Regions from separate parts of the Streptomyces sp. NPDC048269 genome, predicted to be linked through region 2. Evidence: riboswitches for the same ligand, from Rfam matches in the RefSeq annotation. Region 2 holds a riboswitch; each other region holds the start of a gene.

Region 1 (10,003 bases), on a different contig from region 2:
CGGCCCGCGCCGAAGGCGAGGTTGGCGTGGGAGCTCTCGCGCTCCAGATCCAGCTCGTCCGGGTTCTCGAAGGCCTCCGGGTCGAAGTTGGCCCCCTCCAGCAGGACGAGGACGAGCTCACCCTCCTTCACCAGGACGTCGCCGACCTGGACGTCCGCCAGCGCGATGCGCGGCAGGCCGTCGCCCACGGACAGGTTCCAGCGCAGCAGCTCGTCGACCGCCTTGCCCATGCGCTCCGGGTGCTCGCGCAGGTACCGGATGAGCTCGGGCTTCTGGAGCAGCGCCAGGACCGCGAGGACCAGGAACGCGGAGGTGGAGACCGCGCCCGCGCCGAAGAGCGAGACGGCCACCGTCGCGAACATGTCGTCGGTCAGGTGCGCCGACTCCGGGTCCGCCTCCTTCAGGCCGGCGAACTTGCCGAGGAGCCCCGTACGCTCCTCGGCGGGCAGGGCCAGCTGGACGTTCAGCTGCTCGACGAAGTAGCCCACGTCCTTGTACCAGTTGAGGGCCGAGTCGGCGAACGGCTCGCGTGCGGTCATGAACGCGACGTCCAGACCCGACATCAGCCGGCGCCAGTCCTCGAAGGGGACGCCGAGGACCTGACAGTGCAGCGCCGCTGAGAAGGGGTCGGCGAACCCCGCCCGGAGGTCGGCCGGACCGCCCTCGGCCACCATCTGGTCGATCAGCTCGCCCGCCTTGGCGCGCAGCCAGTCCTGGAGCCCCTTCTGGCGCGGGTTGAGCGCCTTCATCACGGCATTGCGCAGGCCCGCGCTGTTGATGTTGCCCATGTTGTTGACGACCTCGGGCGGGATCGTCAGCGCGTACTGGCGCGGGACTCCGGCGTTCGCCGTGTCCTTGAGGCTGAACCGTTCGTCCTCCAGCACCTGCTTGGCCAGGGCGTAACTGCTCACCAGCCAGGCCGGGTCTCCGGTGAGGGTGCGCACCTTGGCCACCGGGGCCTTTTCGCGGAGCCACGCGCACTCCTCCGGGAGGACGTCACCGCGCCGAGAGAGCGGGAAGTCGAGGAGCGGCTGCTCCTGGGTCTCCTGGCCCTCAAGCTGCTCGACGCTCATCGACGTTCCTTTCGGTTGGTACGTGGTTCGGGTCGCTCCCGGGCGCCGTGTGCTCCTGCGCGGTCCCGGCCGCCTCGGGGCGGACGACGGCGTACGCCTGATTGCGGGTGGCGCGCAGGCCTCCGCCGCGCGCGAAGAGGACGTCCGTCAGCGGCATCTTGACGTGGTAGGCCGCCACCGAGGACGGCACGTCGAGAATGCTCGGGGTGTCCACGAAGAACGGCAGCTCGGCCGCCATGTAATCGAAACAGACCTGCAACTGCTCGTCTGTGATGGATTCACCTTCCGGCAACTTGGAGCCGACAAAGTGCAAGGCCATCTTCTCGCAGCCCTTGCGGAATTCGTCGTCGGTCTCCAGAAAATGCAGCACGCGCCGGTGCAGTAGTTGGTAGACGGGGTTCTCCTGGAACTCCGAAAGTGCCCTCACACGGATTTCTCCCTGAGGCGGTCCTGATTCTTCCACACCTTTCAGGATCCGCCGCCGGACTGCCTTTATCTCCTTCGTGGCGCGCTTCTCCGCGTGCTCCGGGGTGTAGCCGAAAGCGGCGAACATCCGGTCCACGTGGAGGTCTGCGTAGACGAAGTCGACCTGCGCGAAGCGGGTCGTGGCCCACTGGGCAAGACGGGTGATGCGCTCGGAGCTGAAGTAGCTGTTGCCAGGACTCACTCCGATGAGCACATGGTCGCCGTCTTCCCAGATATGGCGGCAGGTGCGGGTGAAGGGCAGAACTTCGAATGATGCATCAGCTGTGATCGTCACCTGTGTGATCGCCCTTGTTGCCGCTTGTCCCTGGGAGCCCTGCGCTCCTGGTGTGGCGGCAATGCCGGTACGTTATGCGGTGGTGCCGGAGCGTGACAAGTCCAGGCTGGATTTGTTGGCCGGAATTATCGCTTCCGCCTTACGGAAGAGTAATTGAATATCTATCTGCCGCCCGAACGGGACCCGGAGCGGAGGCCGGCTCCGGGGGCCGCTACCCTGAGCCGGTCAACAAGCACCGAGAAGGGGTGGACCCAGTGGCGGACATCGAGAGCGCACGGGCGACGTTCAACAAGTTCGACGTGAACGGTGACGGCTTCGTCACGGCCGACGAGTACAGCGCGGCCATGAAGGCGATGGGCGACGCGTACGTCACCGGCGCGGTCGCGGACGCCGTGCTCGCCGCCAAGGACGCCAACGGCGACGGCCTGCTGAGCTTCGACGAGTTCTGGGCCGCCCTGAACAAGTAGGCCCCCGCGAAGCAGGCCCGCGCGCAGCGGCCTCCGCGTCGCCCCCGCCCCTGCTGCCGGGCGGGGGCGCGGTCATGCCGTCGCCCTGCCCGGGATGCGGTCATGCCGGAGTGCCGCCCGGGGGCGTCATGTCCTCGACTTCGGTGAGGGCCTCCTGGAGCCAGTGCAGCCAGAACGTCTCCAGGGCGATCCCGCCGTGCAGGACGAGACGGCGCAGCCGGTCCTCCACGGCGTCCCGCTCCGGCGGGAAGTCCTTCTCCTCGATGGCCTCGTACTGGGCCAGCTGGCGCCGGTGCAGCTCCAGATGGCGCCGCAGCTCGGGTCCGAGCCCCTGCGGCCCGACCACCCCCGCCGCGCGGAGGCGCAGCAGCAGGGGATCGCGCATCGGCTTCGGGTCCTGGCTCTCGCCGACCCACCGGGCGAGCTCCGCGCTGCCCGCCGGCAGAACCTCGTACTCCTTCTTCTGCCCCCGTACGGGCACCTCGCTCGGCAGCTCCCGGATCAGCCCGGACTCCTCCAGCTTGCCGAGCTCGCGGTAGATCTGCTGGTGCGTCGCCGACCAGAAGAACCCGATCGACTTGTCGAACCGCCGGGTCAGCTCCAGCCCTGACGAGGGCTTCTCGAGCAGGGCGGTGAGGATGGCGTGCGGGAGCGACATGACGCCATCCTAGGTTTGCCGTGGCTCCGGCCGGTCTACGGCCGTGACGGCCATGCGGCCAGCGCCTCCGGTGTGCGGGGGCCCGGGACGTCAGCGGGCAGCAGGCCGCGGGCACGCAGGAAGGCCGTCACGGCCGGCGACCAGGCCTGCCGCAGGCCCGCCTCGGCGAGCAGGGCGGGATCCGAGAGCAGCGCCCGGGCGGGGCCGACCCGGATGCCCGACGGGGTCAGGACCGCGGCGTCGTCGGCCCACCGTACGGCCAGGTCCACGTCGTGAGTGGCCATCACCACCGTGGTCCCCGACGCGCGCAGCCCGGCCAAGGCGTCCAGCAGCCGCTCCTGGCCGTCCGGGTCGAGCCCGGCGGTCGGCTCGTCCAGGATCAGCACCCGCGGAGCCATCGCCACCGCGCCCGCGATCGCCGCTCGCTTGCGCTGCCCGTACGAGAGCAGGTGGGTCGGGCGGTCCCGCAGCGCCGTGATGTCCAGCGCGGCGAGGGCGGAGTCGACCCGCTCGCGGACGTCGGGCAAGGGCAGGCCCAGGTTCATCGGGCCGAAGGAGACGTCCTGTTCCACCGAGGCCGCGAACAGCTGGTCGTCCGGGTCCTGCACGACCAGCTGGACCGCCGTCCGCAGCCGGGTCAGGCCGGCGCGGTCGTACGCGACCACCGCCCCGTCCAGGTGCAGCGCGCCCGACCCGGGCCGCAGGCCTCCGCTGAGCAGCCGCATCAGCGTGGTCTTGCCGCTGCCGTTGCGGCCCAGCAGGACCAGTGCCCGGCCCTCGGCGATCCCGAAGTCGACGCCGGAGAGCACGGCGGGCCCGTCCTCGTACGCGTAGCCCGCGCCCACCAGTTCCACCAACGGCCTCACAAGTACAGCTCCTTCAGTACGAGAGTCATGACGGTCAGCCCGGTCAGCAGCGCGGCGGAGGCGGCCAGGAACCGCCAGGACAGTGCGGCCTCGGGGACGAGCACGCGCAGCGCGCCGTCGTAGCCGCGCCCGGCCAGGCCCGACTGGAGCCGCGCCGCGCGGTCGAAGGCCCGTACGAACGAGGTCGCGGCCAGCCCGCCCACCGAACGCCACGCCGCCGCCCGGCCGGTGGTGCCCAGCCGGGCCGCCTGGGCCTGCCGGACCCGGGCGAGGGAGTCGAGCAGCAGGAACCCGATCCGGTACATGACCAGGGCCACGTCCACCACGGGAGCCGGCACCCCCGCCCGGACCAGCCGCGGCAGCACGTCCGACACCGGGGTGGTGAACGCGAACAGCAGCACGCCGAGCGAGGCCGCCGAGGTGCGCAGCAGCAACTCCACGGCGTGCCGGGGGCCGTCCGGGGCCAGCGAGACGAAGCCGGCCGGCCCCCCGACGGCGAACAGCAGCGGCAGCGCCCCGGTGAAGCAGAACCCGAGCGGGATGCGGAAGGCCCGCCACAGTTGCCGCCGGGCCACCCCGGCGGGGCCGAGGAGCACGGCGAGGGTGGCCGCGGCGACCAGCGGCCCGCCGGGCCACGGGGGCAGGCACACCGCGGCGACCGTCAGTCCGATCCCCAGCAGGGCCTTCTCCAGAGGGTGGCGATGGCGCCAGCGACTGCTGTGCGCCGCCGCGTCGATCGGCAGCACCGCCTACGACTCCGTGGCGGACGTGGGCGGGCCCGCCTCGGCAGCGGCGGCGGCCGCACCCTGACGGCGACCCTTGCGGACGCCGAAGTAGTACGCGAGCACGCCCGCCCCCAGCGCCGCCTGGAGGGCGAACAGCGCCGACTCGATCTCCCCGGAGGGCGGCTCGTACAGCGGCGAGAACCAGGGCTCGTAGTCCGGCTTCAGCTCGGTGATGGCCGCCTCCGCCTGCGCGTCGGCGCCGGCGAACGGCTCCTCCTTGCCCTCGCCCAGGCCGAGCGCGAGCGGGAGTACGGCCAGCGCCGCCACCAGGAGCAGCAGCAGGGTGTTGATCTTCGCGTTCCTGGTCATCAGGCCGACGCCTCCTGCTTCTTCCCGGATCCCGTGAGCTTCGCGACGCCGAGCCGGACCAGGTCCGACGTGCTGGACTGCATCAGCAGCCGCATCACGAGCACGGTCAGCAGCCCCTCGCTGACCGCGAGCGGGATCTGCGTCACCGCGAAGATGCCGGCGAACTTCTCCAGCGAGCCGACGAAGCCGCTGCTCGCGTCCGGGAAGGCCAGGGCCAGCTGGACGGAGGTCACGCAGTAGGTGACCAGATCGGCGAAGAAGGCGCCGAAGAAGACGGTCACCATCAGCGGCACGCCGAACTTCCGCAGCAGCCGGTAGACGCCGTAGCCCGCCCAGGGCCCGGCTATCGCCATCGAGAACACGTTGGCGCCGAGGGTGGTGAGCCCGCCGTGCGCCAGCAGCAGCGCCTGGAACAGCAGGGTGATCGTGCCGAGCACCGCCATGATCGGCGGCCGGAAGAGGATGGCCCCGAGCCCGGTACCGGTGGGGTGGGAACAACTGCCAGTCACAGAAGGGATCTTCAGGGCGGACAGTACGAAGGTGAACGCTCCGGACGCTCCGAGCAGCAGCGTGCTCTCCGGGTGGGCCTTCACCTCGCGGGTGAGGGCGCGTACTCCGTGTACGACAAAGGGAGCGGACGCGGCGCCCCAGGCGACCGCGTGCAAAGGGGGCAGAAACCCCTCGGCTATATGCATGAGTGGGGAAGACCTCTCCAGCACCTCGTGGATGGACAGCGCGCCCCGGCCGGTCTCCTGGCTCACGGGTACTGATGCCCGGACTCCGCCTTCCCGGGGCCGTGCGGTTTCCCGCGCGGGCCCAGTGGCTTCCCGAAGGAATGGAGCCGGACTTCCCGATCACAGTGGCGAGGGCCGCACCGGTTTCACACCGGTTTCCCGAACACCAAGGCCCACTGACCCTAGTCGGCCGCGCGGAGTGGTAACAAACCGTTCCGAACGCCACCCGCCTGGCGGTGCCCGGCGTACGGCGAGTGGCCCAGCCCGTCGGGCGCACGGGGGTGCGGCCTGGTGAAGTGGAGGGCGCAGAGCGGTACACGTTGCCCCACCAGGGCGGTCCGCGGGCCCGGCTCGCCCATGCCGCACGAAGGAGACAGAACGATGGCGGAGACGGGAGCGGCCCACGGCGATCTGCGGGCCCTGGTGATCAACTGCACGCTCAAGCGGTCGCCGGAACGCAGCCACACGGAGGGCCTGATCGATCGCAGCCGCGGCATCATGGAACGCCAGGGCGTGCAGGTCGAGGTCCTGCGCGCGGTGGACCTCGACATCGCCACGGGCGTGTGGCCGGACATGACCGAGCACGGCTGGGAGACGGACGAGTGGCCGGTCGTCTACAGCAAGGTGATGGCCGCCGACATGCTGACGCTGGCCGGGCCGGTGTGGCTGGGTGACAACTCCTCGGTCATGAAGCAGGTCATCGAACGTCTTTACGCCTGTTCGTCGATCCTGAACGAGGCCGGGCAGTACGCCTACTACGGCCGGGTCGGCGGGTGTCTGATCACGGGCAACGAGGACGGCGCGAAACACTGCGCGATGAACGTGCTGTACAGCCTGCAGCACCTGGGATACGTGATCCCGCCGCAGGCGGACGCGGGCTGGGTGGGGGAGGCCGGCCCCGGTCCCTCCTACCTCGACCCCGGTTCCGGCGGCCCGGAGAACGACTTCACCAACCGCAACACGACCTTCATGACCTGGAACATGCTCCACCTGGCGAGGATGCTGAAGGACGCCGGTGGCGTCCCCGCCCACGGCAACCAGCGGTCGGAGTGGGACGCGGGGTGCCGCTTCGACTTCGAGAACCCCGAACACAGGTGAGACACGGCCCGGCAGGCGCCCGGTCACGGACCACCGAGATCCACGGAGGGGAGGGCGGCTCAGATCGATCGCGAGCGATTCACGAGAACGCTGACGTTCTGGCTGCGTCCGGCATTCGCGCTCCGCGTGGTGAACCGGTTCCAGAGAATCGCGGGGTTCGATCGCTCGATGGCGCTGGCTTCCAGCATGCTGACCGCGATGGTCTCCCTCGCGATCCTCTTCGGTGCCGTGCTGGCCGACATCGGCGGTCAGGACGTTGCGGACCGGATCATCGACCGGTACGGCCTCACAGGGGCCGGAGCCGATGCCGTGCGGGACGTCTTCTCCTCGACCGCCGACACGAGCGTCGGCGTCCTCGGGGCCCTGTTCCTGCTGATCTCCATGCTGAGCTTCGCGCGGGCGGTGCAGCGGTTGTTCGAGCAGACCTGGCAGCTCAAGCCCCTGAGCATGCGCAACACGGTCAATGACGCGAAGTGGGTCCTGGCCTTCGTGATCTACGTGCCCGTGAGCGGCTGGCTCTTCGCCGTCGCCGGCCGGGGGCACCTCACGCTGGCGGTGAACCTGCTCGAAGCGTCGCTGAGCGGGCTCTTCCTCGTCTGGGGTGGCTGGATCCTGTCGGCGAAGAGGATCGCCTGGAGCGATCTCCTGCCGTTCGGTGTCATCGTGTCCGTCCTGATGGCGCTCTATGGCGTGGGCGCGGACTTCTACCTGCCGCGTCTGTTCAACTCCTACGCCGACCGTTACGGCGCGATGGGCGTGGTCTTCGCGATGCTCTCGGCGTTCTTCGGCATCGTGCTGGTCGTGGTGGGGTCGGCGGCGCTCGGACGGGAGGTGCGTGATGAACTCGGCCGCATCCGTCAGGGCGAGCGGCCGCCCGATGACGAGGTCCGCCGTGAATGGGACAGCGTGGTCAGCCAGATGAGGGAGCGCTGGCACACCACCCGGGGGAGGATCTCCAGCTTCCGGCCGTCCAGCAAGCCGTCCGAGGAGCTGTCGGACGAGCTGTCCGAAGAGCCGTCCGAGGAGCCGTCCGACGAGTCCTCCGACGCGCCGTCCGAGAAGCCGGAGCAGCCGTGAGCGGGGTCCCGTTCAGACGCCGGAGGTGGCGATGATGTCGCCGCCGGAGACGGCGGCGGTGAGCGCGGCGTGGTCGGAGACGGTCTGGTCGGCGTAGTGGAGCGCGAAGTCGGCGACGGCCCGGTCGAAGGCGTCGGCCTTGCCGAGGTAACCGGCGATGGCGATGCGGTCGCCGGAGCGGGCGTGGGCGCGGGCCAGTGCCGTGCCGCACAGTTCCGCGTACTGGCGGAGCACGGCCGGGCCCATGGTCTCGACCACCGCCGATCCCTTCATGTCGCGCAGCTGACGGCAGTAGAAGTGGCGCCCCTCCGGTCCGCTCGTCCAGCCGAGGAAGATGTCGCCGGTGGCCTGCATCAGCCGCTGCCCCGCGACCACCCGGTGGCCGTGATGAGCGTGGCCGTCGGCCGGCAGGTGATCCTCCAGCACCGACGGCACGGCCTCCTTGAGCTGGAGGAAGAGCGGGTCCTGCGCGTCGCGGCCGGTCAGCAGGATGATGAAGCAGCGCGTGCCCACGCTTCCCACGCCGACGACCTTCCGGGCCGCGTCCACGAACCGGTAGCGGTCCAGCAGGAGGCGGCGTTCCTCGGGGAGAGTGCTGCGGTACTCGCTGAAGATCTTGTCGACGGCCCGTGTCGCGCGTTCGCCGACGGGCTCCAGCAGAGGGGGGTCGTCGATGATGCGCCGACGGCCGTTCCGGACCTCGGTGAGCTTGTCGAGTGCCTGCAGGCTGGTGCGCCCGCGAGCGCGTTCCAGGTTCGCCTCGGCCCGTCCCCGCCGCTTGCGCTCGCGGATCACGGGGAGTACGGCGTAAGGGTCGATCCGCTGGTACCAGACGGCGAGTTCGCCCTGCTCGGCCAGCTGCCGCATGGCACGCCGGTAGGAGCCGGCCGCGGCGAGAGCGGCTCGCCACGCGCGTCCGTCACCGTGCCCCCGGTCGCGGGCGGCCACCGCGACGCTGGCGGCGAGCCGCTTGACGTCCCATTCGAACGGCCCGGCCAGGGTCTCGTCGAAGTCGTTGAGGTCGAACAGCAGGGCCCGTTCGGGTGAGGCGAAGACGCCGAAGTTCAGCAGGTGCGCGTCACCGCAGAGCTGGACGGTCAAACCGGTGTTCGGCACGGCGGCGAGGTCAGCGGCCATGACGGCGGCCGCGCCGCGCAGGAAGGTGAACGGGGAGACCGACATCCGCCCGTAGCGGATCGGCAGCAGCTCGACCACCCGGCCGGCGGCCTGCCGCTGCAGCAGCCGCAGGGGATCGGGCCGGTCCGCGGCCGGGGTCCACCGGCCGTGCGAGGACCGTGCGACCTGCTTGCGGACCGCGCGCCCCATCCGGGCCCGGTCGGCTGGACTGGTCATGGTCTGCTCCCTTGTCGCTCCGTCCCGGCCACGACGGCGGTACGGCGGTACGGCGGATCGCGGGCGGGCCTACTCCTTCGCGGCGCCGGCCTGCTGGGTCGGCCACTTGAGTTCGATCTCCAGCTCGATCTGCCCGTCGCCGACCTCGACCTCGATTTCGCTGACGAGGTCGTCGGGGATGCGCAGGGTCAGCCTCCCGGGCCCGAGGTCCAGTTCGGCCTTGCCGCCACGTCGGAGCGCGTCCGCGAGAGCGGAGAGCTGATCGGCGGCCTCAAGGCGTGACAGTGAACTCTTCTGCTCGAATTCGAGGTCCTTCACGGCTGTCTCCCACATGGTTGGGAACGGCGTGCACGGTTAATTGTCACGTCATGTATCAAACGGGGCATCCTCATGTGGAGCGGGCGAACGCCAGGGTGACGACATCGCGCCAGCTGGGGTGCGGAGCGGGCATGCGGGACCCGGGCCGGTGTCTCGGTACCAGAACGCGCAAGGCGCCCGGGCGGATGTCGCAGGTGACGGGGGCGGGCAGGGACAGGGCCTCTCCGTCCACGGCGACCGCGATGCGGTCGGTGTGCGAGGTGATGACGATCCGGCGGGAGGTCAGTACGTGCAGACCGGCTGCCCGGGCACCTCGAACCGCGATGTCCGCCGCCTGGGCCGCGTTGCCCACCCGGATCCCGACGACGCCCAGCAGTCCCTGGTCCAGCCGGGGTCTGCGGCCGCCCGCGGACGTGGGATCGGGGGCGGCGTACGGGTTGTTGCTGACCAGAAGGGCCTGCTGGGACTCCAGCTTCGCCTCGTCCGTCTGCGCGTCGAGCGTGTG
Region 2 (10,003 bases):
GCCGGGGACGACCCGGCGGCGCGGGTCGCGGAGACCCTGATGCGGGCCTTCCGGGCGCTCCAGCGGGAGCCGCACCTGGCGGACGCGATGGTGCGGGCGCTGACCTTCGCGGACCGCAGCGTGAGCCCCGAGGTCGACACGGTGTCCCGGCTGACCACGGCGATCATCCTGGACGCGATGGGCCTGGAGGCCCCGCCGACGGCGGAACAGCTCTCGGCGGTCCGGGTCATCGAGCACACCTGGCACTCGGCGCTGATCACCTGGCTGTCGGGCCGCGCCTCGATCGCACAGGTCAAGATCGACATCGAGACGGTCTGCCGCCTGATCGACCTGACGGCCCCGGAAAAGGCCTGAAGCCGCCGCCGGGGCCGGCGCGGGCGCGGCTGACCTGCCGCCTACGCGGCGAGCTTCTGCGGCCGCTCGGCGTGCGGAGCCATCAGGCGGCGTAGCAGCCGGGTGAGCGGCCGCTCCACCAGGCGGTGCAGCAGCCAGGCGATCAGCGCCATCCCCGCGAGCACCCCGAGCAGCGTCGGCCAGGCGCCCCACTGCTCGTTCCACCGCCAGATCACCCGCACGCCCAGCGACTGGTGCACGAGGTAGAGCGGGTACGAGATCGCGCCCGCGACCGGCAGCCAGCGCCACTGGATCCGGTCCAGCTTCCCGAGCGCGATCAGGCCCATCAGCAGGTACATGACGGTGATCGCGGTCAGGCAGACCTTCCAGTTGATGCCGTGCCCCTCACCCTCCATGATCGCCGGGAGCCAGTGCTGCATCAGCAGCCAGGACAGCGCCAGGATGCCCAGGGTCTCGCCCTCGATCCGGCCCGCCCGGCGGATCAGGTAGAAGGCCATGCCGGCGATGAAGAAGGGCGCCCACGCGGGCACCAGGAGCTGGTCCAGCAGCTTGATGCCCGACGCCGGGGCCAGGACCGAGCCCAGCGCCCAGAGCCAGCAGAAGTTCGCGACCCGGCGGTGGCTGGTGCCCAGCAGGACGACCAGCGAGAAGATCAGGTAGAAACGCAGCTCGACCCAGAGCGTCCAGTAGACGTTGTCGATGCCGTTCACGCCGAGGGGTTCCTGCAGCATCGTCAGGTTGGTGAGCATCCGGCCGACGGTGACCCGCTGCTCTCCCGGGGTGTGCGGGCCCAGACGGGCGGCCGCCGAGGCGAGCACGACCGCCGCCCAGTAGAGCGGGAACAGCCGCAGGATCCGGCCCTGCCAGAACTGCTGGAGCGACTTGCCCCAGGCGGACATGCAGATGACGAACCCGCTGATCATGAAGAAGAAGACCACGCCCAGCCAGCCGAACCCGGCGACCCGGTGCAGCGTGGGGAACAGCTCGACCGACGTCCGCTGCCACGGGATCGTCCCGGTGCCGGCCAGGTAGTGGAACAGGACCACCGCCAGCGCCGCGAGCAGCCGCAGGCCGTCCAGCACCGCTATTCGCGGCGCCCGCACGGACCCGCCACCCCTCAACACCACCCTCCGGCGACGGGCGGGGTCGGGAGCTTCCTGCGGCGCCTCGGCAGGCGCCGGGACGCGCTCCACGGCAAGGACGGACCTGTCGGACATGACACCTCTGGAATTTCCTGCGGTGTCGCGACACCGGTACGTTTCGTGGGGATGGAACCCCGTGATCGTAGCGATGCTGTGTGCATCCACAGGAATCCGGGCTATGCGGCAGGCCGGGTGAAACACGGTCCCCGGCCCGTCCGCTCGTACTGTCCCGCCCCCGCCGCCGCCCACCGGTGGTTCCCCCTGCGGGGCCCGGGCCGGATCGCCCGGCGGCCCCGCAGAAGTGTCACACTCCGCAGTCGCCGGCCCTGAACAGGGGTTACTCCTCCGGCGGGAAGACCGGTTCGCCGGTGGCGGCCAAGGTGATCATGATGGCTTCCACCGGGCAGCCCTCCGCCGCCGTCAGGACCGGCTCGTTCGCGTCCGTTTCCGGGGTGCGCGGGTGCGACTGCCGGGCGGAGTCGAGGGCGAAGCCCTCCGGGGCGTGGTTCACGCACATGCCCGAGCCGATGCAGACCCCCCGGTCCACCTCGACCTGCCAGCGGTCGCCCATCAGGCACCCGCCTCATAGCCCGCCGGCAGGTGGATCATCTTGTGCTCCAGGTACTCGCTCAGGCCCTCCGGCCCGAACTCCCGGCCCACGCCGCTGTTCTTGTAGCCGCCGAACGGGCCGAGCATGTCCAGGCTGAAGGTGTTCACGTTGAAGGTGCCCGTCCGGACCCGGCGCGCGAAGTCGACACCGTGCTCGACGTCGGCCGTCCAGACGCTGCCGCTCAGGCCGAACTCGGAGTCGTTGGCCACCCGTACCGCCTCCGCCTCGTCCCCGTACGGGATCAGGCAGACGACCGGGCCGAAGATTTCCTCGCGGGCGATCCGCATGGAGTTGTCCACCTCGCCGAAGAGGGTGGGCTCCACGTACCAGCCCCGCTCCAGGCCCGCCGGGCGGCCGCCGCCCGACAGGACCTTCGCGCCCTCCTCCTGGCCGATGCGGATGTAGTCCAGCGACCGCTGCTGCTGCCGCTGGGCGACGAGAGGGCCGAGCTGGGTCGCGGGGTCCAGCGGGTCGCCGACCACCAGGGCCCCGGCCGCGGCCGCGAGGGCCTCGGCCACCTCCTCGTACCGGCTGCGCGGCGCGAGCACGCGGGTCTGGGCCACGCACGCCTGGCCGTTGTTCATCCAGGCCGCGGGCACGATCCCGGCGACGGTGGTGTCCAGATCGGCGTCCGGCAGGATCACGGCGGCCGACTTGCCGCCGAGTTCGAGGGTGACGCGGGTCAGGTTGCGCGCCGCGACCTCCATCACGCGCTTGCCGGCGGCGACCGAGCCGGTGAAGGCGACCTTGTCGATGCCGGGGTGGCCGACCAGGTACTCGCTGACCTCCCGGTCGGCGGGCAGGATCGACAGCACTCCCTCCGGCACCCCGGCCTCGCGCGCGATGTCGGCGAGGATGTACGAGTCGAGCGGGGACTCCGGGGACGGCTTGAGGATCACCGTCGAGCCGGTGAGCAGCGCGGGCGCGAGCTTGGCGGCGGCCACGAACTGCGGCACGTTCCACGGGATGACGGCCGCGACGACCCCGACCGGTTCGCGGCGCACCAGGATCGGGCCGAGGACGCCCTGACGGTGCTCCTCGTACGGATAGGCGCGCGCGACGGTGATCGCGGCGTCATAGACCATCATCGGGCCGAGCGCCTGGGCGAGCACGCTCCAGGAGTACGGGGATCCGTTCTGGGAGCTGATCGAACGGGCGATCTCCTCGTGCCGGACGGCTATGGCGTCCTTGATCCGGGAGACGACGGCGACGCGTTCGTCGAGCGACATCCGCGGCCAGGGCCCCTCGTCGAACGCCTTGCGCGCGGCGGCGACCGCCCGGTCGACGTCTGCCTTCGAGGCGTGCGGCACGGAGCCGATGACCTGCTCGGTGTGGGGGGAGACGACCTGGATCGTGTCGCTGCCCAGCGGATCCGTCCACTCCCCGCCGATGAACAGTTGTCCGTGTTCCACGAGCTCGGTCATGGCTGATGCCTCCTGCGGCTTGGCGTTCCAGAACTGATACCAGTTCTAGTTAGAGGAGTCCACGGCCAGGGCGGAACGGCCCGGAAGATCGAACGACTAGTCAGAAAGCGCTGGAGGTGGTCGACTTGGGCTACTACTGAAACAAGTTCTCGTTCGGCTTCCCGTGCGGAACCACGCTCGGTTCGGTTCGGTTCGGTTCGGTTTGGCTCGTCGGCTCGGCTCAGGGACTGGGGGTCTCATGTCAGAGGACACACCACAGGACACGTCACAGGTGACCGACCACGGCGGAGGAGTGTGGGCGATCAAGGTCCCCATCCCTGACAACCCCCTCGGGCACACCCTCGTCCACGTCCTCGACACCGACCGCGGCCCGGTCCTCGTCGACACCGGCTGGGACGACCCCGAATCCTGGGACGCCCTCGTCGCCGGCCTCGCCGCGCTCGGCATCGCCCTCGCCGACGTCCACGGCGTCGTCATCACCCACCATCACCCCGACCACCACGGCCTGTCCGGCCAGGTCCGCGCCGTGTCCGGTGCCTGGATCGCCATGCACGCCGCCGACACCGAGGTCGTCGTACGGACCCGGTCCGCCGAGCCGGGCGTCTGGTTCGACTACATGAGCGAGAAGCTCGCGGCCGCCGGAGCCCCCGAGGAGCACATCGCCCCGCTGCGCGCCGCCCGCGCGGGCGGCCGCATGCGGACGCTGCCCGGCCTGCACGCCGCCGTCCCCGACCGGGAGATCGTCCCCGCCGAGCTGCTCCCCCTCGCCGGACGCCGGCTGCGCGCGATCTGGACTCCCGGGCACACCCCCGGGCACGTCTGCCTGCACCTGGAGGAACAGCACCCGGCGAACCTCCCCGGCAACGGCCGCCTCTTCTCCGGCGACCACCTGCTGCCCGGTATCTCCCCCCACATCGGCCTGTACGAGACCCCGGAGGACACCCGCGTCACCGACCCCCTCGGGGACTACCTCGACTCCCTCGAACGCATCGGACGCCTGGGCCCGGCCGAGGTGCTCCCGGCCCACCAGCACGCCTTCACCGACGCCCCCGCCCGCGTTCGGGAACTCCTCGAGCACCACGAGGAACGGCTCACCGGGCTGTGGGCGCTGCTCGCCGAGCCACTGACCCCGTGGGCGCTGGCGGAGCGGATGGAGTGGAACCGGCCCTGGGAGCAGATCCCGTACGGCTCCCGCAACATCGCCGTCTCCGAGGCGGAGGCCCACCTGCGGCGGCTGGTGAAGCAGGGCCGCGCGGAGGTGGTCCCGGGCACCGACCCGGTGACCTACCGGGCGCTGTAACGGGTACGGCGTCGCGGCCGGAGCGGGCTCGGGGCGGGCAGCGCCCCCGGGCGCGCGGGTTACGGGCCGGTAGAGTGAATCCGTCGTCCACACCTCTGTACGGGGGGAAGCCGGTGCGAATCCGGCGCTGACCCGCAACCGTGACCCGCCCTCGGCACCGCCGCGGCGGGGAGCCGGAATGCCCCGTACCGGAAGTGCGCGGCTCGTGCCGCCGGGCCCCCGGCGGCCGGCACCGTCGAGGTAAACGGAGCCGGAGCCCGGTGCCTGAGCGTGCCTGCCTCCAGCTCCCCAGCACGAGAGGCATCCGCCCCATGAACGTCCGCCGCAGCGCCGCCGCGCTCGCCGCCTCCGCCGTGCTCTGCGTGGGCGCCGCCCCCGCAGCCCTCGCCGACACCGCCCCGCCCGCCTCGCCCTCCGCGCCGCCGGTCATCCCCTCCGGGCTCTACGGCAAGAAGGACCCGATGTACGACGGCGTGTGGCGGCAGTCGTTCGCGCTGCTCGCACTGCACACGGTGGGCGTCAAGCCCGCCGGGCAGGCCGTGGACTGGCTGACCGGCCAGCAGTGCCCGAACGGCTCCTTCCCCTCCTTCCGCGCGGACACCGCCAAGGCGTGCGACGCCTCGACGTACATCGACTCCAACGCCACCGCGGCCGCCGTGCAGGCGCTGGCCGCGCTCGGCGGCCACGACGAGACGGTGAAGAAGGCCGTCGGGTGGCTGAAGTCCGTACAGAACGAGGACGGCGGCTGGAGCAGCAACCCCGGCGGCGCCATGGACAGCGGTACGGACGCGAACTCGACCGGCATCGTGATCAGCGCCCTGGCGGCGGCCGGTGAGAAGCCGGCCGAGGTCAAGTCGAAGGCGGGGAAGTCGCCCTACGAGGCGCTGCTCACCTTCCAGCTGGGCTGCTCCGCCGAGCCTGCCGCCGACCGGGGCGCCTTCGCGTTCCAGCCGGTCGACGGCAAGCTGCTCGCCAACGCCGACGCCACGGCCGCCGCGGCGCTGGCCGGACTCGGCACGGGCGCGGCCGTTCCGCCCGCCACCACGGACACCCCCGCGACGGCGCTCGCCTGCCCGGCCGGTTCCGCCGACCCGGTGGCCGCCGCCCAGGGCGCGGCCGGCTACCTGGCCGAGGCCCTCGAGAAGGACGGCCACCTCACGGCCTCGACCCCGGGCTCGGACCAGCCGACCCCGGACACCGGCAACACCGCCGACGCGGTGATCGCCCTGGCCGCGGCCGGGCACAAGCAGTCGGCGGCGGGTGCGCTGGAGTGGCTCAAGGCCAACTCGGCGCAGTGGTCGAAGGACAACCCTGCGGCCCTCGGCACGCTGATCCTGGCCGCGCACGCGACGGGCACCGACCCGAAGTCCTTCGGCGGCACCGACCTGGTGTCGGCGCTGAACGCGACGGGCCCGGCCCCGCAGGGCACGGACACCTCCGCGACCACGGTGGACAGTGACGAGGACAAGCCCTCGGGCGGCCAGAGCATCTGGTGGATCATCGGTGCGGGCGGCGCGGCCGGCGTGGGCATCGGCATCCTGCTGAGCGGGCGCCGCAAGAAGAAGAACCAGCTCTGATGCCCCGCCGCCTCCTTCCGCTGGCTCTCGGCCTCACCCTCGTTCTGCTGGCCGCCGCACCGGCCCTGGCATCGAGCTACCGCTACTGGTCGTTCTGGGACGGCGCGGGCGGCCGGTGGGCGTACGCCTCCACGGGCCCCTCGACGGCCCGTCCGGCGGACGGCTCGGTGCAGGGCTTCCGCTTCGCGGTGAGCAAGGACGCGGCGGCCGAGGCGGCGCTGCCGCGGGCGGCGGCGGACTTCTCGGCGATCTGCGGGGCGACCCCGGCGGCCGAGGGCAGGAAGCGGGTGGCGCTGGTCATCGACTTCGGCGTCCCGGCGGACGCCCCGGCGGGCGACGCCCCGCCGCAGCCGGAGCCGCGCACGGCCTGCGCCCAGGTGGCCCCGGAGGCCACGACGGCCGAGGCCCTGGCGTCGGTCGCGAAGCCGCTGCGCTACAACAGCGCGGCGCTTCTGTGCGCGATCTCGGGCTACCCGGGCCAGGGCTGCGGCGAGCCGCTGGCCGACGCCCCGGCCGCCCCGGCGGCCCCGGCGGCCCCGGCGGCAACCCCGGAGCAGGAGGGCGGCGGCCCGTCGGCGGGCCTCCTGGCCGGCATCGCAGCAGTGGCCACCCTGGCCGCAGCCGCCCTGTGGCAGTCCCGCCGCCGCACACGATGACACCCGCCGAGGCCGTCCCTCCGAACCGTCCCGAGGCCGACGGCGCCGCCGGACCGTGCAACGGCCGGACACCCGCCGACAGCACCCAGCCCACCTCGGAGCCCGGGGTGCCCGGGCCACACACCGGCGGGGCGGACGCCGACAGCACCCAGCGCACCCCGGAGCCCGGGGTGCCCGGGCCACACACCGGCGGGGCGGACGCCGACAGCGCCCCGCTCACCACGCAGCCCGGGGCGGCCGGGCCGCGCACCGACGGGACGGACGCCGACGGCACCCAACACCCCCCGGAGCCCACGGCAGCCGAACCGCGCACCGGCGGGGCGGACGCCGACGACGCGCAGGCACCCACCGGGGCCACCCGCACCCGGGCTGCGGTCCGGACGGGTGGTGCGGGTGGGTATCCCGCCCGGCCGGAGGCCGGGCGCGGGCCCACCGGAGCCGCACCCGGCGACGTGACCCCGGCCCGGCGGAGCCCGCCCTCGGCGCCGGATCCCGGGCACGGGTCCTCGTACGACCGCCGAAGGCGCTGGAGCGCACCCCGCGCCGACAGGGCCACGGCCCTGCACGCGGGAGCCTGGTGGCTCTGGGCCCTCGGTCTCGCCACCGCCGCGTCGCGCACGACGAACCCCCTCCTCCTCGGCCTGATCGTCGGCGTGGCCGGCTACGTGGTCGCGGCCCGCCGGACCGCCGCCCCCTGGGCCCGTTCCTACGGGGCTTTCCTCAAGCTCGGACTCGTCGTCATCGGCCTGCGCCTCCTCTTCTCCATGCTCCTCGGCTCCCCCGTGCCCGGCTCGCACGTCCTCTTCGTCCTCCCGGAGTTCCCGCTCCCCGCCTGGGTCCAGGGCATCCGCTTCGGCGGCAAGGTCACCGCCGAACAGCTGGTCTTCGCCTTCTACGACGGCGCCAAGCTGGCCACCCTGCTCGTGTGCGTGGGGGCCGCGAACGCACTCGCCAACCCGGCCAGGCTCCTGAAGTCCCTCCCGGCCGCCCTCTACGAGGCGGGGGTCGCCGTCGTCGTCGCCATGACCTTCGCGCCGAACATGGTCGCCGACGTCGTCCGCCTGCGGACCGCCCGCCGTCTGCGCGGCCGCCCCACCGGCGGGGTGAAGGCCATCCTCCAGATCGGCCTCCCCGTCCTGGAGGGCGCCCTCGAACGGTCCGTCGCCACGGCCGCGTCGATGGACGCGCGCGGGTACGGGCGCACCGCGCAGGTCCCGCCCGCCGTCCGGCACACCACCAACGTCCTCACCCTCGGCGGCCTGCTCGGCATGTGCGCGGGCACGTACGGGCTGCTCGCCGCGCAGGGAGCCGCGTACGGCCTGCCCGTCCTCCTCATCGGCCTGGTCCTGGCCATGGCGGGGCTGCACCTCGGCGGGCGCCGGTCGGTGCGGACCCGCTACCGGCCCGACCGCTGGGGGGCGCGTGCATGGCTGGTCGCCGGGTCGGGTGCGGCTGTCGCCGCCGTCCTCATATATACGGGCACGCGCGATCCCGGGGCGCTGGCGCCGGGCGTGGTCCCCCTGGTCTCGCCCTCGCTGCCGCTCTGGCCGGCGGCGGCGATCCTGATCGGTCTGCTGCCCGCCTTCGTGGCACCCGTACCGCCCAAGGAGGCGTCCCAGTGATCCGCTTCGAGCAGGTCTCGGTCACGTACGAGGGCGCGGCCGGCCCGTCGCTCCAGGGCGTCGACCTGGTGATCCCCGAGGGCGAGCTGACGTTGCTGGTCGGGCCGTCGGGCGTCGGCAAGTCCACGCTGCTGGGCGCGGTCTCCGGGCTGGTGCCGCACTTCACCGGGGGCACGCTCCGGGGCCGGGTGACGGTCGCGGGCCGCGACACCCGCACGCACAAGCCTCGGGAGCTCGCGGACGTGGTGGGTACGGTCGGTCAGGACCCACTGGCGCACTTCGTGACGGACGTGGTCGAGGACGAGCTGGCCTACGGCATGGAGTCCCTCGGGCTGGCCCCCGCCGTGATGCGCCGCCGTGTCGAGGAGACCCTGGACCTCCTCGGCCTGAACGAACTGCGCGACCGCCCCATCGCGACGCTGTCCGGCGGGCAGCAGCAGCGGGTCGCGATCGGCTCGGTCCTGACCCCGCACCCGAAGGTCCTGGTCCTGGACGAACCCACGTCGGCCCTCGACCCGGCGGCGGCGGAGGAGGTCCTGGCGGTCCTCCAGCGCCTGGTCCACGACCTCGGCACCACCGTCCTGATGGCGGAGCACCGGCTGGAGCGGGTGGTCCAGTACGCCGACCAGGTGCTGCTCCTGCCCTCCCCGGGCGCGGCCCCGCTCCTCGGTACCCCGGCCGAGATCATGGCCGTCTCCCCGGTCCACCCTCCGGTGGTCTCCCTGGGCCGCCTCGCGGGCTGGTCCCCGCTCCCCTTGTCCATCCGCGACGCCCGCCGCCAGGCCGCCCCCCTCAGGTCCCGCCTGCCGGCCACACCCCCACCGGCCCCGGCCGCGTCCCCGACCCCGACCCCGACCCCGGATCCGGCTCCGGCCTCGGCCACCCCGCCAGGCGGCCGGGGCCGGCCGATTCAAGCCCCGCCGGCGTTTGAGGCGCGGGGGTCTGGGGGCGGAGCCCACAGCAGCGCAGCCCCCGGGCTGCTCACGCGCCTGCTCCGCCGGAGCAAGCCTGGCCCCGGCCGGCCGCCCGCCGCGCTCCGCCATGCGCCGGCCCACGCCGAGCCCACCCCGGCGGCAGCCGAAAGGGTCGCCGAGGCCCGCAACCTCGGGCTGCGCCGCGGCCGCGCCGAAGTACTCCGCGGAATCGACCTGGCCGTGTCGCGCGGCGAAACCGTCGCCCTCATGGGCCGCAACGGCGCCGGCAAGTCCACCCTGCTCTCCACCCTCGTCGGCACCCTCGCCCCCACCACCGGCCAGGTGACCGTCGGCGGCCGGACCCCGCACCGCACGGCCCCCGCCGAGATGGTCCGCCGCGTCGG
Region 3 (10,003 bases), on a different contig from region 2:
CGAAGAGGCCGACGGCGGTGAGGCCTTCGCCGACCTGGCGCAGCAGCCACGAGGGGGCGGTGGTGCCTTCGAAGCCGGGCTGGAGGACCGCGAGGGCGTCCCTCGTCACGGCGTCGTTCGCATCGGACGCAGTGGAGCGGTGCGCAAGGACAGTCATGGGGCCGTTATCCCTTCACGGCCCCGGCGGTCATGCCGCCGACGGCCTTGCGCTGGAGGAAGACGAAGATCAGCAGGACCGGGACCGCGAACAGCGAGGACGCGGCCATGGTGGCGCCCCAGTCGTTGCCGAAGGCGCTCTGGAACTCGGTCAGCCAGAGCGGCAGGGTCTGCGCGGTCTTGTCCTTGTTCAGGATCAGGACCATCGCGAACTCGTTCCATGCGGTGATGAAGCCGAAGAGCGAGGTGGACATCAGACCGGGGGCCAGCAGCGGGAAGATCACCTTGCGGAAGGCCTGGCCGCGGGTGCAGCCGTCGATCTGGGCGGCCTCCTCCAGGGTCACCGGGACGGCGGCTATGAAGCCGCGAAGGGTCCAGATGGTGAAGGGGAGGACCATCACGAAGTAGATCGCGGTGAGCAGCGGGAGGCTGTTCAGGACCTCGGCGTCGCGGGCGATCATGTACATCGCGATGACCATGACCTCCCAGGGGGCCATCTGGGCCATCATCACGGCGAGGACGAGGCCCTTGCGGCCCTTGAACTTCATACGGGCGATGGCGAAGCTCGCGGCGAGGGCGACGAGAAGGGCCAGCAGGACGGCGCCGACGGTGACCAGGACGCTGTTGGTGACGTAGGTCCAGAAGTTGGCGACCCCGGTGGCCTTGGTGAAGTTGTCCAGCGTCGGGGTGAAGACGAAGACCGGGTCCTTGGTGAGGATCTCGCTGGACGGCTTGAGCGCCGAGGAGAACATCCAGTACACGGGGAAGACGAAGACGAGGGCCAGCAGGAGCGCGCCGAGGTTCTTGGCGACGGCTCCGGGGCGGACCGGCCGGCGCGTGCGGAGCTTCTGGCCGGGCTGCTGCCCGCGCGTCGGGGCGGCGGCCTTCGGGGCGGTGGTCGTGCTCACTGCTCCTCCTCCTGCTTCAGGATCAGGCGGAAGTAGAAGGACATGACGATCACGAGGATCAGGATCGTCAGGACGGAGATCGCGGCGGCGAGGCCGTAGTGGGCCTGGCTCTGGCCCTCGACGTAGGCGAAGACCGGCAGGATCTCGGAGGCGCGGTCGGGGCCGCCCTTGTTCATCGCGTAGACCTGGGTGAAGGCCTTGAAGACCCAGATCACCTCGAGGAACGTGGTGATGAGGAAGAAGGGCTTGAGGTTCGGGAAGACGATCTTCCAGAAGGTCTGCCAGCCGTTGGCCCCGTCCATCCGGGCGGCTTCGTACAGCTCGGCGCTGACCGTGGTGAGGCCGGCGTACATGTTGAGGGCCACGAAGGGGATGGAGCCCCAGACCACCAGGATCGTGACGATCACGAGGGTGGAGAGGCCGGTCTCCATCCAGTTGTGCTGGTCGTAGCCGGCGAAGCCGGCGGTGCGCATGACCCAGTTCATGACGCCGAACTGCTCGTCGAACAGCCACTTGAAGACCTGCACGGAGGCGACGATCGGCATGGCCCAGGCCATCACCAGCGCCATCGACAGGACCAGGCGCATCTTCTTGCCGAGCCTGTTCAGCAGGATGCCGATGAGGCTGCCGAGCGTCATGATCAGCGCCACGTTGGCCAGGGTGAAGGCGAAGCTCCGTACGACGACGGTCCAGAAGTTCGCGTCACCGAGCAGCTCGGTGTAGTTGTCGAGCCCCGTGAACGGGTACTTCCGCTGGATGAACTCGATCTTGTTGATGTCCTGGAAGGACAGGATCACGTTCTTGACCAGCGGGTACAGCAGGAGCGTCGCGAGGGCGAGCACGGCCGGCCCGACCAGCAGATAGGGCAGCCACCCCGAGGGGAGCGGCTTTCTGCCCCCGCGAGGAGGCGTATGACGGGGGCCGGTTGCGGTGGTGGGCCGCTCGGGCCGCCCGGCGGACTTCAGTGGTGCGTCCTCTGGAGCGCTGGTCATCGCTCCCTGGGAATGCACGGTCATGTCTGGCTTCCTCGCGGTTGACTGTGGAGTCAAATGCGCGACCGGGGGCACGGCAGGCGGCTGGGCGCCTGCCGCACCCCCCGGTGCGTTCACACTGCTGGGTAGTGCGGGTACTGCGGGGTGGGACTACTTGTTGATGCGGCTCGCGATTTCCTTGTCCGCGTCCGCGCCCGCCTTGGCGGCGTCCTCACCCTTGAGGACCTTGGTCATGAACTCCTTGACGGGGTTCGGCTCGGTCTCGACGTTCGCCCAGCCCGGGGTGACCGGGGTGATCTTGCCGTTGACGCCGGCCTTGCCCATGGCCTCGGCGAAGGAGCCCGCGTCGGGGGTGAAGTTCGCGCCGGCCTGGTTCGGGAGCAGCGCGCCCTTGGTCTCGGCGGCGTACTTGGTCATCTGGTCCTTGCCGGCGGCGAGGGCCAGCCACTCCTTGGCGAGCTCCTTGTTCTTGGAGCGCTCGGCGACCGCGAGGTTCGAGCCGCCGAGGAAGACGGTGCTGGTCTTGTCGGCGGTCTTGCCCGGGATCGGGAAGTAGCCGAAGTCGGCTTCCTTGCCCGCCTCCTTCAGGGCCTTCTCAGCGCCGCCGGCCTCCCAGCCGAGGCCGATCCAGGACGAGACGCCGCCCTTGGGCACGATGTCGGTGGACTGCTGCGGGTTGGCCTCGTCCTTGTCCTTGGGGGCGGTGGAGAAGGACTGGAGCTTCTTGTAGAACTCCATCGCGGAGGCGGCCTGCGGAGTGCCGAGCCCGCCCTTCCACTTGCCGCCGTCCTTGACGGCCAGGTCGCCGCCCTCGTCCCAGATGAGGCCCGCGAGGACGTACCAGCTCTGGCCGGGCAGGTAGATCGGCTGCGAGGCCGGGTCGGCCGCCTTCAGCTTCTCCAGACCGGCGATCCACTCGTCGCGGGTCTTCGGCGGGGTGACGCCGGCCTTCTCGAAGGCCTTCTTGTCGTAGATGACGACGCGGTTGGCGGCGTACCACGGGGCGGAGTAGAGCTTGCCGTCGACCTCGGCCGAGGCGAGCATGCTCTTCTGCCAGGCGTCGGCGCCGAGCTTGGCCTTGTCCTTCGTCAGGTCGGCGAGGCCGCCGGTGACCGCGTAGCCGGCGGTCTGGGTGTTGCCGAGCTCAAGCACGTCCGGAGGGGTGTTCTCGGAGAGGGCGGTGGTGACCTTCTCCTGAATGCCGGTCCACTTCTGCTCCTCGACCTTGACCGTGACACCGGGGTGCTTGGCCGAGAACTCCTTGTTGACCTCGTCGATCCAGGCCTTCGGCGCGGAGCCGTCCATCACCCAGACGGTGATCTCCTTGGCGCCACCCGCGTCGGTCTTGCCCTTGTCGTCGCCGCCGTTGCCGCACGCCGCGACTCCGGCCATCATGCCCGCGACACTGACCGCCGCGATGAGCTTGCGCTTCACGCCACCCTCCTCAGGGATGCTGCCTGCAACTTCCCTCGCCCGCCGCGGTGACGTACGTACCAAGTACTGCCCGTGGGGCCGGGATCTGATCCATTATTGGTTTAGACCAGTAGCTGGAGCTTGGCCTAGACCTTTAGGGGTGTCAAGGGTCTAATGAGCGGGTGCTCGGTCCGTTATCGGACCGACACCTGGGGAGAGAGAAGGCCTGTCCCCCCTTACGTGTCACGATGTGACCGCACATATCGGAGGAGCCGGTGACGGCAGCGAAACTGGAGTCGGGAAGGCGGGCGGCGATGGCCACCGAAGGGGCGATCACGGAGCCGGAAGGCGGGGCGGCCACCCGCACGGCGCGCGTACCCAAGTACTACCGACTCAAGCGGCACTTGCTCGACATGACCGAAACGCTGCCCCCCGGCACGCCCGTGCCGCCGGAACGCACGCTCGCGGCCGAGTTCGACACCTCGCGGACCACCGTCCGCCAGGCCCTCCAGGAACTCGTCGTCGAGGGACGACTGGAACGCATCCAGGGCAAGGGGACCTTCGTCGCCAAGCCCAAGGTCTCCCAGGCGCTCCAACTCACCTCGTACACCGAGGACATGCGCGCCCAGGGACTGGAACCGACCTCCCAGCTCCTCGACATCGGCTACGTGACCGCCGACGACACCCTCGCCGGACTGCTCAAGATCAACACCGGCGGACGGGTCCTGCGCATCGAGCGCCTGCGGCTGGCCAGCGGCGAGCCGATGGCCATCGAGACCACCCACCTCTCGGCCAAGCGTTTCCCCGCCCTGCGCCGTTCACTCGTGAAGTACACCTCCCTCTACACCGCACTCGCCGAGGTGTACGACGTCCATCTCGCCGAGGCCGAGGAGACCATCGAGACCTCGCTGGCCACGCCGCGCGAGGCCGGCCTGCTCGGCACCGACGTCGGGCTGCCGATGCTGATGCTCTCCCGGCACTCCCTGGACGCGGACGGCGAGCCGGTGGAATGGGTGCGGTCGGTGTACCGCGGCGACCGGTACAAGTTCGTGGCCAGGCTCAAGCGACCTGCGGTCTAGCACCCGTTCCCCTATACCGGAATACGGACGGGGTCTTACGTTCACCGGGCATTCCCCCGTAGATTCCCTGCGCTCACGCAGTGATCGACGAGGGGACGAGAGCCATGCCGGAACCGCAAGCTACTGGTACAGAACGGGACGTGGCGAGTCCGGGCGGCACTCCGGGCTCGCCTTCGCCGAGGTCCATCGCCGTGTGGGTGCTCGTCGGTCTCGTCGGCGCCCTCGGCTGGGCCGTGCTCGCCCTCTCGCGCGGCGAGGAAATCTCGGCCGCCTGGCTGCTCGCGGCCGCGCTGGGCTCGTACGCGATCGGCTACCGGTTCTACTCCCGGTTCATCGCGCACCGCGTGCTGAAGGTGGACAAGACGCGGGCCACCCCCGCCGAACGCCTCGACAACGGTGTCGACTTCCACCCCACCGACCGGCGGGTCCTCTTCGGCCACCACTTCGCGGCCGTCGCCGGCGCCGGACCGCTCGTCGGACCCGTGCTCGCCGCCCAGATGGGCTATCTGCCGGGCACCATCTGGATCGTCGCGGGCGTCATCTTCGCGGGCGCCGTCCAGGACATGGTCACGCTGTTCTTCTCCACCCGCCGCGACGGCCGCTCGCTCGGCCAGATGGCCCGGGACGAGATCGGCCCCGTGGGCGGTGCCGCCGCCCTGGTCGCCGTGTTCGCGATCATGATCATCCTGCTGGCCGTGCTCGCACTCGTCATCGTGAACGCGCTGGCGCACTCCCCGTGGGGCGTCTTCTCCATCGGCATGACCCTCCCGATCGCCCTCTTCATGGGCTTCTACCTGCGCGTGCTGCGGCCGGGCCGGGTCACCGAGGTCTCCGCCATAGGCGTCGCGCTGCTGCTGCTCGCCATCGTGGCGGGCGGCTGGGTCGCCGAGTCCTCCTTCGCCTCCACCTTCACGCTGGAGAAGGAGACGCTGGTCGTCTGGATGGTCGTGTACGGCTTCGTCGCCTCGGTGCTGCCGGTGTGGATGCTGCTCGCGCCCCGCGACTACCTCTCCACCTTCATGAAGGTCGGCACCATCGCGCTGCTCGCCCTCGGCGTGGTCATCGCGATGCCGACCCTGAAGATGCCCGCGGTCACCGACTTCGCGACCCGCGGCGACGGCCCGGTCTTCGCCGGCTCGATGTTCCCGTTCGTCTTCATCACCATCGCCTGCGGGGCCCTGTCCGGCTTCCACTCGCTGGTCTCCTCGGGCACCACCCCGAAGATGATCCAGAAGGAGACCCAGGTCCGGGTCATCGGCTACGGCGCGATGCTGACCGAGTCCTTCGTCGCCGTCATGGCGATGATCGCCGCCTCGATCATCGATCCCGGTCTGTTCTTCGCCGTGAACTCCCCCGGCGGAGTCATCGGCACCACGGTCGAGACCGCCTCGGCGGCGGTGACCAACTTCGGCTTCGCCATCTCCCCGGACGCCCTCGCGCAGGCCGCGAAGGACGTCGAGGAGACCAGCCTGCTGTCCCGCACGGGCGGCGCGCCGACATTCGCACTCGGAATGTCGGAGATCTTCTCGGCCGTCATCGGCGGCGCCGGGATGAAGGCCTTCTGGTACCACTTCGCCATCATGTTCGAGGCGTTGTTCATCCTGACGACGGTAGACGCGGGCACCCGCGTCGGCCGGTTCATGCTCCAGGACACCCTCGGCAACGTGCACAAGTCCTTCCGGAACGTGAGCTGGAAGCCGGGCGTCTGGCTGGCGAGCGCGATCGTCGTCGGCGGCTGGGGCTACTTCCTGTGGGTCGGCGTCAAGGACCCGCTGGGCGGCATCAACCAGCTCTTCCCGTTGTTCGGCATCGCGAACCAGCTGCTCGCGGCGGTCGCCCTGGCCGTCTGCACCACGCTGCTGGTCAAGTCCGGCCGGCTGAAGTGGGCCTGGGTCACCGGTGTTCCGCTGGCGTGGGACGTGGCCGTCACGCTCACCGCGAGCTACCAGAAGATCTTCTCGGACGACGTGAAGATCGGGTTCTTCGCGCAGCGCGACAAGTACCAGACCGGCATCGACGCGGGCAAGGTCCTGCCTCCCGCCAAGAACATGGGCGACATGCACACCGTCGTCACCAACGCCACGGTGGACGGTGCGCTGTCGGCGCTGTTCGCGATCCTGATCGTCATCGTGCTGGCGGACGCGGCCCGGACCTGCTTCAAGGCCATCAGCAGCCCGGAGTCCGTGAAGCTCTCCGAGGTCCCGTGGACCGAGTCGAAGATCATCGCCCCGGCGGGGCTGATCCCGACCGCCGAGGAGAGGGCGGAGCTCGCCGCTTCCGGCCTCGACTCGGGCGGCGGCCGGGTCAAGGAGCCGCTGTCCTCATGAGCGGCGTCATGAGCGGCCTCGTGAGCAGCGTCATGAGCGGCCGTGCGGGCCTGCGCGGCGCGCTGGCGCGGGTCCGGTTCTACGTACGGGAGTTCTCGGGCGAAGCGGCGTACGACCGGTACGTGGCCCACGCCCGCTCCCACGACCCGGACGCGCCGGTCCCGACGCGCCGGGAGTTCGAGCGGGCCCGTACGGACGCGCGCGAGGCGGACCCCCGCGAGGGCTTCCGCTGCTGCTGAGGGCAGCCGAGGGGCCCCGCCCGAAACGGGTGGGGCCCTTCGGCACGCCTGCGGCACACTCGACGGCATGGACATCACGATCAGGCCGGTGCGGCCCGCCGACTACGCGGACCTGGGCGAGATCACCGCCCGGGCCTACCTCGCCGACGGGCACCTGGACTTCAACGAGGACGACGAGTACCTGCACGTGCTGCGCGACGTGGCCGGCCGCGCCGCCCAGGCCGAAGTGCTGGTCGCCGAACAGGACGGCCGGGTCCTGGGCGGAGTGACCTTCGCCGCGCCCGGCAGCCCGCTGGCCGACATCGCCGGCCCGGACGAGGCCGAGTTCCGGATGCTCGCCGTGGCCCACGAGGCGCGCGGGCAGGGCGCCGGCGAGGCGCTGGTGCGGGCGTGTGTCGAGCGGGCCCGGGCCATCGAGGGCGTGACGGGACTGGTGCTCTCCACCCAGCACAGCATGGCCGGCGCCCACCGGATCTACGCGCGGCTGGGTTTCGTACGCACGCCCGAGCGGGACTGGGCGCCGATCGAGGGCTTGAGGCTGCTCACTTACGAGTTGAAGCTGTAGCCGCGTGGACACAACATGTGGGGGCTGCCGCATCCGACCGCCCCCACATGTATGCTCATGCCTGCTGTCGCCGCAGGGGAATCCGGTGCGAATCCGGAACTGTCCCGCAACGGTATGAAGTGCACCGATCGGTGCATCCGCGAGTCCGAGGACCTGCCGACAGCGCGCCCGGCTCGACCGAACCGGGTGCCGATACGTCCGGGCCTCGCGGTTGGGCCGGTGGACGCCATGCGGTGTACGCGTTACTGCCACGCCCGCATGCGCCCGCCCGCGCCCCGCCCCGCCGATGACCGGGCCGAGCGAGGGAGAGCTCCCGCCGTGACCATCGCGCCTTCCGCACCGCGCGCCGAGTCCATTTCTGGCGACAACACCGAGGGCCCGGGGGCCACGCTGCTGCGTACCCTCACCGAGCTGACGGCCGACCTCCCCGACACCGACCCCGGACGGGTGGCCGCCGCCGCGCTGCGCGGCCGCAGCTTGGCCGCCGACGAGGCCGAACTGCGCGGGCTGGCCACCGAGGCCGCCGCGGGGCTCATCTCCGAGGACCCGGCGTACTCCCGCCTCGCCGCACGGCTGCTGACCCTCGCCGTCCGTGACGAGGCCGCGGGCCAGGGCGCGACCTCCTTCTCCGAGTCCGTCGCGGTCGGGCACCGCGAGGGGCTCATCGCCGACCGCACCGCCGAGTTCGTGCGCATCCACGCGAGCCGCCTGGACGCCCTCGTGGAGCACGCCCTCGCCGAGGGCGCCGACGACCGCTTCGGCTTCTTCGGCCTGCGCACCCTGCACAGCCGCTACCTGCTGCGCCACCCGATCACCCGTCAGGTCGTGGAGACCCCGCAGTTCTTCATGCTGCGCGTGGCCTGCGGCCTCGCGGAGGACGAGAGCATGCGCGCGGTCGAGGAAGTGGCCTCGCTGTACCGGCTGATGAGCCGCCTCGACTACCTGCCGTCCTCCCCCACGCTCTTCAACTCCGGAACCCGGCACCCGCAGATGTCCTCCTGCTACCTGCTGGACTCCCCGCTGGACGAGCTCGACTCGATCTACGACCGCTACCACCAGGTCGCCCGCCTCTCCAAGCACGCCGGCGGCATCGGTCTGTCGTACTCCCGCATCCGCGCCCGCGGTTCGCTGATCCGCGGCACCAACGGCCACTCCAACGGCATCGTGCCGTTCCTGAAGACCCTCGACGCGTCCGTCGCCGCCGTGAACCAGGGCGGCCGCCGCAAGGGCGCCGCCGCCGTCTACCTGGAGACCTGGCACGCGGACATCGAGGAGTTCCTGGAGCTCCGCGACAACACCGGTGAGGACCAGCGCCGTACGCACAACCTGAACCTCGCCCACTGGGTCCCGGACGAGTTCATGCGCCGCGTGAACGCCGACGCCGACTGGTCGCTGTTCTCCCCGGCCGACGTGCCCGAGCTGGTCGACCTGTGGGGCGACGAGTTCGACGCCGCCTACCGCAAGGCCGAGGAGTCGGGCCTGGCCCGCAAGACCATGCCCGCCCGCGACCTGTACGGCCGGATGATGCGCACCCTCGCGCAGACCGGCCAGGGCTGGATGACCTTCAAGGACGCCTCCAACCGCACGGCGAACCAGACCGCCGAGCCGGGCTCGGTCGTCCACTCCTCGAACCTGTGCACCGAGATCATCGAGGTCACCAACGACGGCGAGACGGCCGTCTGCAACCTCGGCTCGGTCAACATGGGCGCCTTCGTCATCGACACGGCCGACGGTCGCGGGATCGACTGGGAGCGGCTGGACGAGACCGTCCGCACCGCCGTGACCTTCCTCGACCGCGTGGTGGACATCAACTTCTACCCGACCGAGCAGGCCGGCCGCTCCAACGCCCGCTGGCGCCCGGTGGGTCTGGGCGCCATGGGCCTCCAGGACGTGTTCTTCAAGCTGCGGATGCCCTTCGACTCCCCCGAGGCGAAGGCCCTGTCCACCAAGCTCTCCGAGCGGATCATGCTGGCCGCGTACGAGGCCTCCTGCGACCTCGCCGAGCGCAGCGGCCCGCTGCCCGCGTGGGAGCAGACCCGCACCGCCCGCGGCGTCCTGCATCCCGATCACTACGACGTCGAGCTGAACTGGCCGGAGCGCTGGGACGCGCTGCGCGCCCGGGTCGCCAAGACCGGCATGCGCAACTCGCTGCTCCTCGCCATCGCCCCGACGGCGACGATCGCCTCGATCGCGGGCGTGTACGAGTGCATCGAGCCCCAGGTCTCCAACCTGTTCAAGCGCGAGACCCTCAGCGGTGAGTTCCTCCAGGTCAACGGCTACCTGGTGGAGGAGCTCAAGCAGCTCGGCGTGTGGGACGCGCAGAC

The links. A riboswitch is a leader RNA that binds a small molecule or an ion and turns the genes downstream of it on or off. The one in region 2 is predicted to bind cobalamin.
Region 1: another riboswitch for cobalamin. It lies ahead of AB0D48_RS32370 (energy-coupling factor ABC transporter permease); the one in region 2 lies ahead of AB0D48_RS20980 (prenyltransferase/squalene oxidase repeat-containing protein).
Region 3: another riboswitch for cobalamin. It lies ahead of AB0D48_RS09485 (ribonucleoside-diphosphate reductase subunit alpha); the one in region 2 lies ahead of AB0D48_RS20980 (prenyltransferase/squalene oxidase repeat-containing protein).

Annotation. Positions count from the first base shown of each region.
Region 1 covers NZ_JBEZLW010000051.1:21,354-31,356, forward strand. The annotation lists gene AB0D48_RS32335 (cytochrome P450) at 1-1,073, opposite strand, end outside; gene AB0D48_RS32340 (tRNA-dependent cyclodipeptide synthase) at 1,054-1,833, opposite strand; gene AB0D48_RS32345 (EF-hand domain-containing protein) at 2,088-2,300, shown strand; gene AB0D48_RS32350 (PadR family transcriptional regulator) at 2,401-2,958, opposite strand; gene AB0D48_RS32355 (ATP-binding cassette domain-containing protein) at 2,994-3,824, opposite strand; gene cbiQ (cobalt ECF transporter T component CbiQ) at 3,821-4,570, opposite strand; gene AB0D48_RS32365 (energy-coupling factor ABC transporter substrate-binding protein) at 4,574-4,918, opposite strand; gene AB0D48_RS32370 (energy-coupling factor ABC transporter permease) at 4,918-5,613, opposite strand; cobalamin riboswitch at 5,643-5,862, opposite strand; gene AB0D48_RS32375 (flavodoxin family protein) at 6,034-6,750, shown strand; gene AB0D48_RS32380 (hypothetical protein) at 6,919-7,827, shown strand; gene AB0D48_RS32385 (DUF2252 domain-containing protein) at 7,840-9,180, opposite strand; gene AB0D48_RS32390 (amphi-Trp domain-containing protein) at 9,250-9,498, opposite strand; gene AB0D48_RS32395 (diacylglycerol kinase family protein) at 9,569-10,003, opposite strand, start outside.
Region 2 covers NZ_JBEZLW010000018.1:63,278-73,280, reverse strand. The annotation lists gene AB0D48_RS21005 (TetR family transcriptional regulator) at 1-354, shown strand, start outside; gene AB0D48_RS21000 (acyltransferase) at 396-1,571, opposite strand; gene AB0D48_RS20995 (ferredoxin) at 1,834-2,067, opposite strand; gene AB0D48_RS20990 (aldehyde dehydrogenase) at 2,067-3,530, opposite strand; gene AB0D48_RS20985 (MBL fold metallo-hydrolase) at 3,769-4,830, shown strand; cobalamin riboswitch at 4,900-5,029, shown strand; gene AB0D48_RS20980 (prenyltransferase/squalene oxidase repeat-containing protein) at 5,142-6,407, shown strand; gene AB0D48_RS20975 (SCO2322 family protein) at 6,407-7,063, shown strand; gene AB0D48_RS20970 (energy-coupling factor transporter transmembrane component T) at 7,516-8,685, shown strand; gene AB0D48_RS20965 (ATP-binding cassette domain-containing protein) at 8,682-10,003, shown strand, end outside.
Region 3 covers NZ_JBEZLW010000006.1:158,105-168,107, reverse strand. The annotation lists gene AB0D48_RS09525 (glycoside hydrolase family 3 protein) at 1-157, opposite strand, end outside; gene AB0D48_RS09520 (carbohydrate ABC transporter permease) at 165-944, opposite strand; gene AB0D48_RS09515 (sugar ABC transporter permease) at 1,061-2,080, opposite strand; gene AB0D48_RS09510 (extracellular solute-binding protein) at 2,207-3,490, opposite strand; gene AB0D48_RS09505 (GntR family transcriptional regulator) at 3,784-4,548, shown strand; gene AB0D48_RS09500 (carbon starvation CstA family protein) at 4,653-6,875, shown strand; gene AB0D48_RS09495 (YbdD/YjiX family protein) at 6,908-7,114, shown strand; gene AB0D48_RS09490 (GNAT family N-acetyltransferase) at 7,182-7,679, shown strand; cobalamin riboswitch at 7,724-7,855, shown strand; gene AB0D48_RS09485 (ribonucleoside-diphosphate reductase subunit alpha) at 7,998-10,003, shown strand, end outside.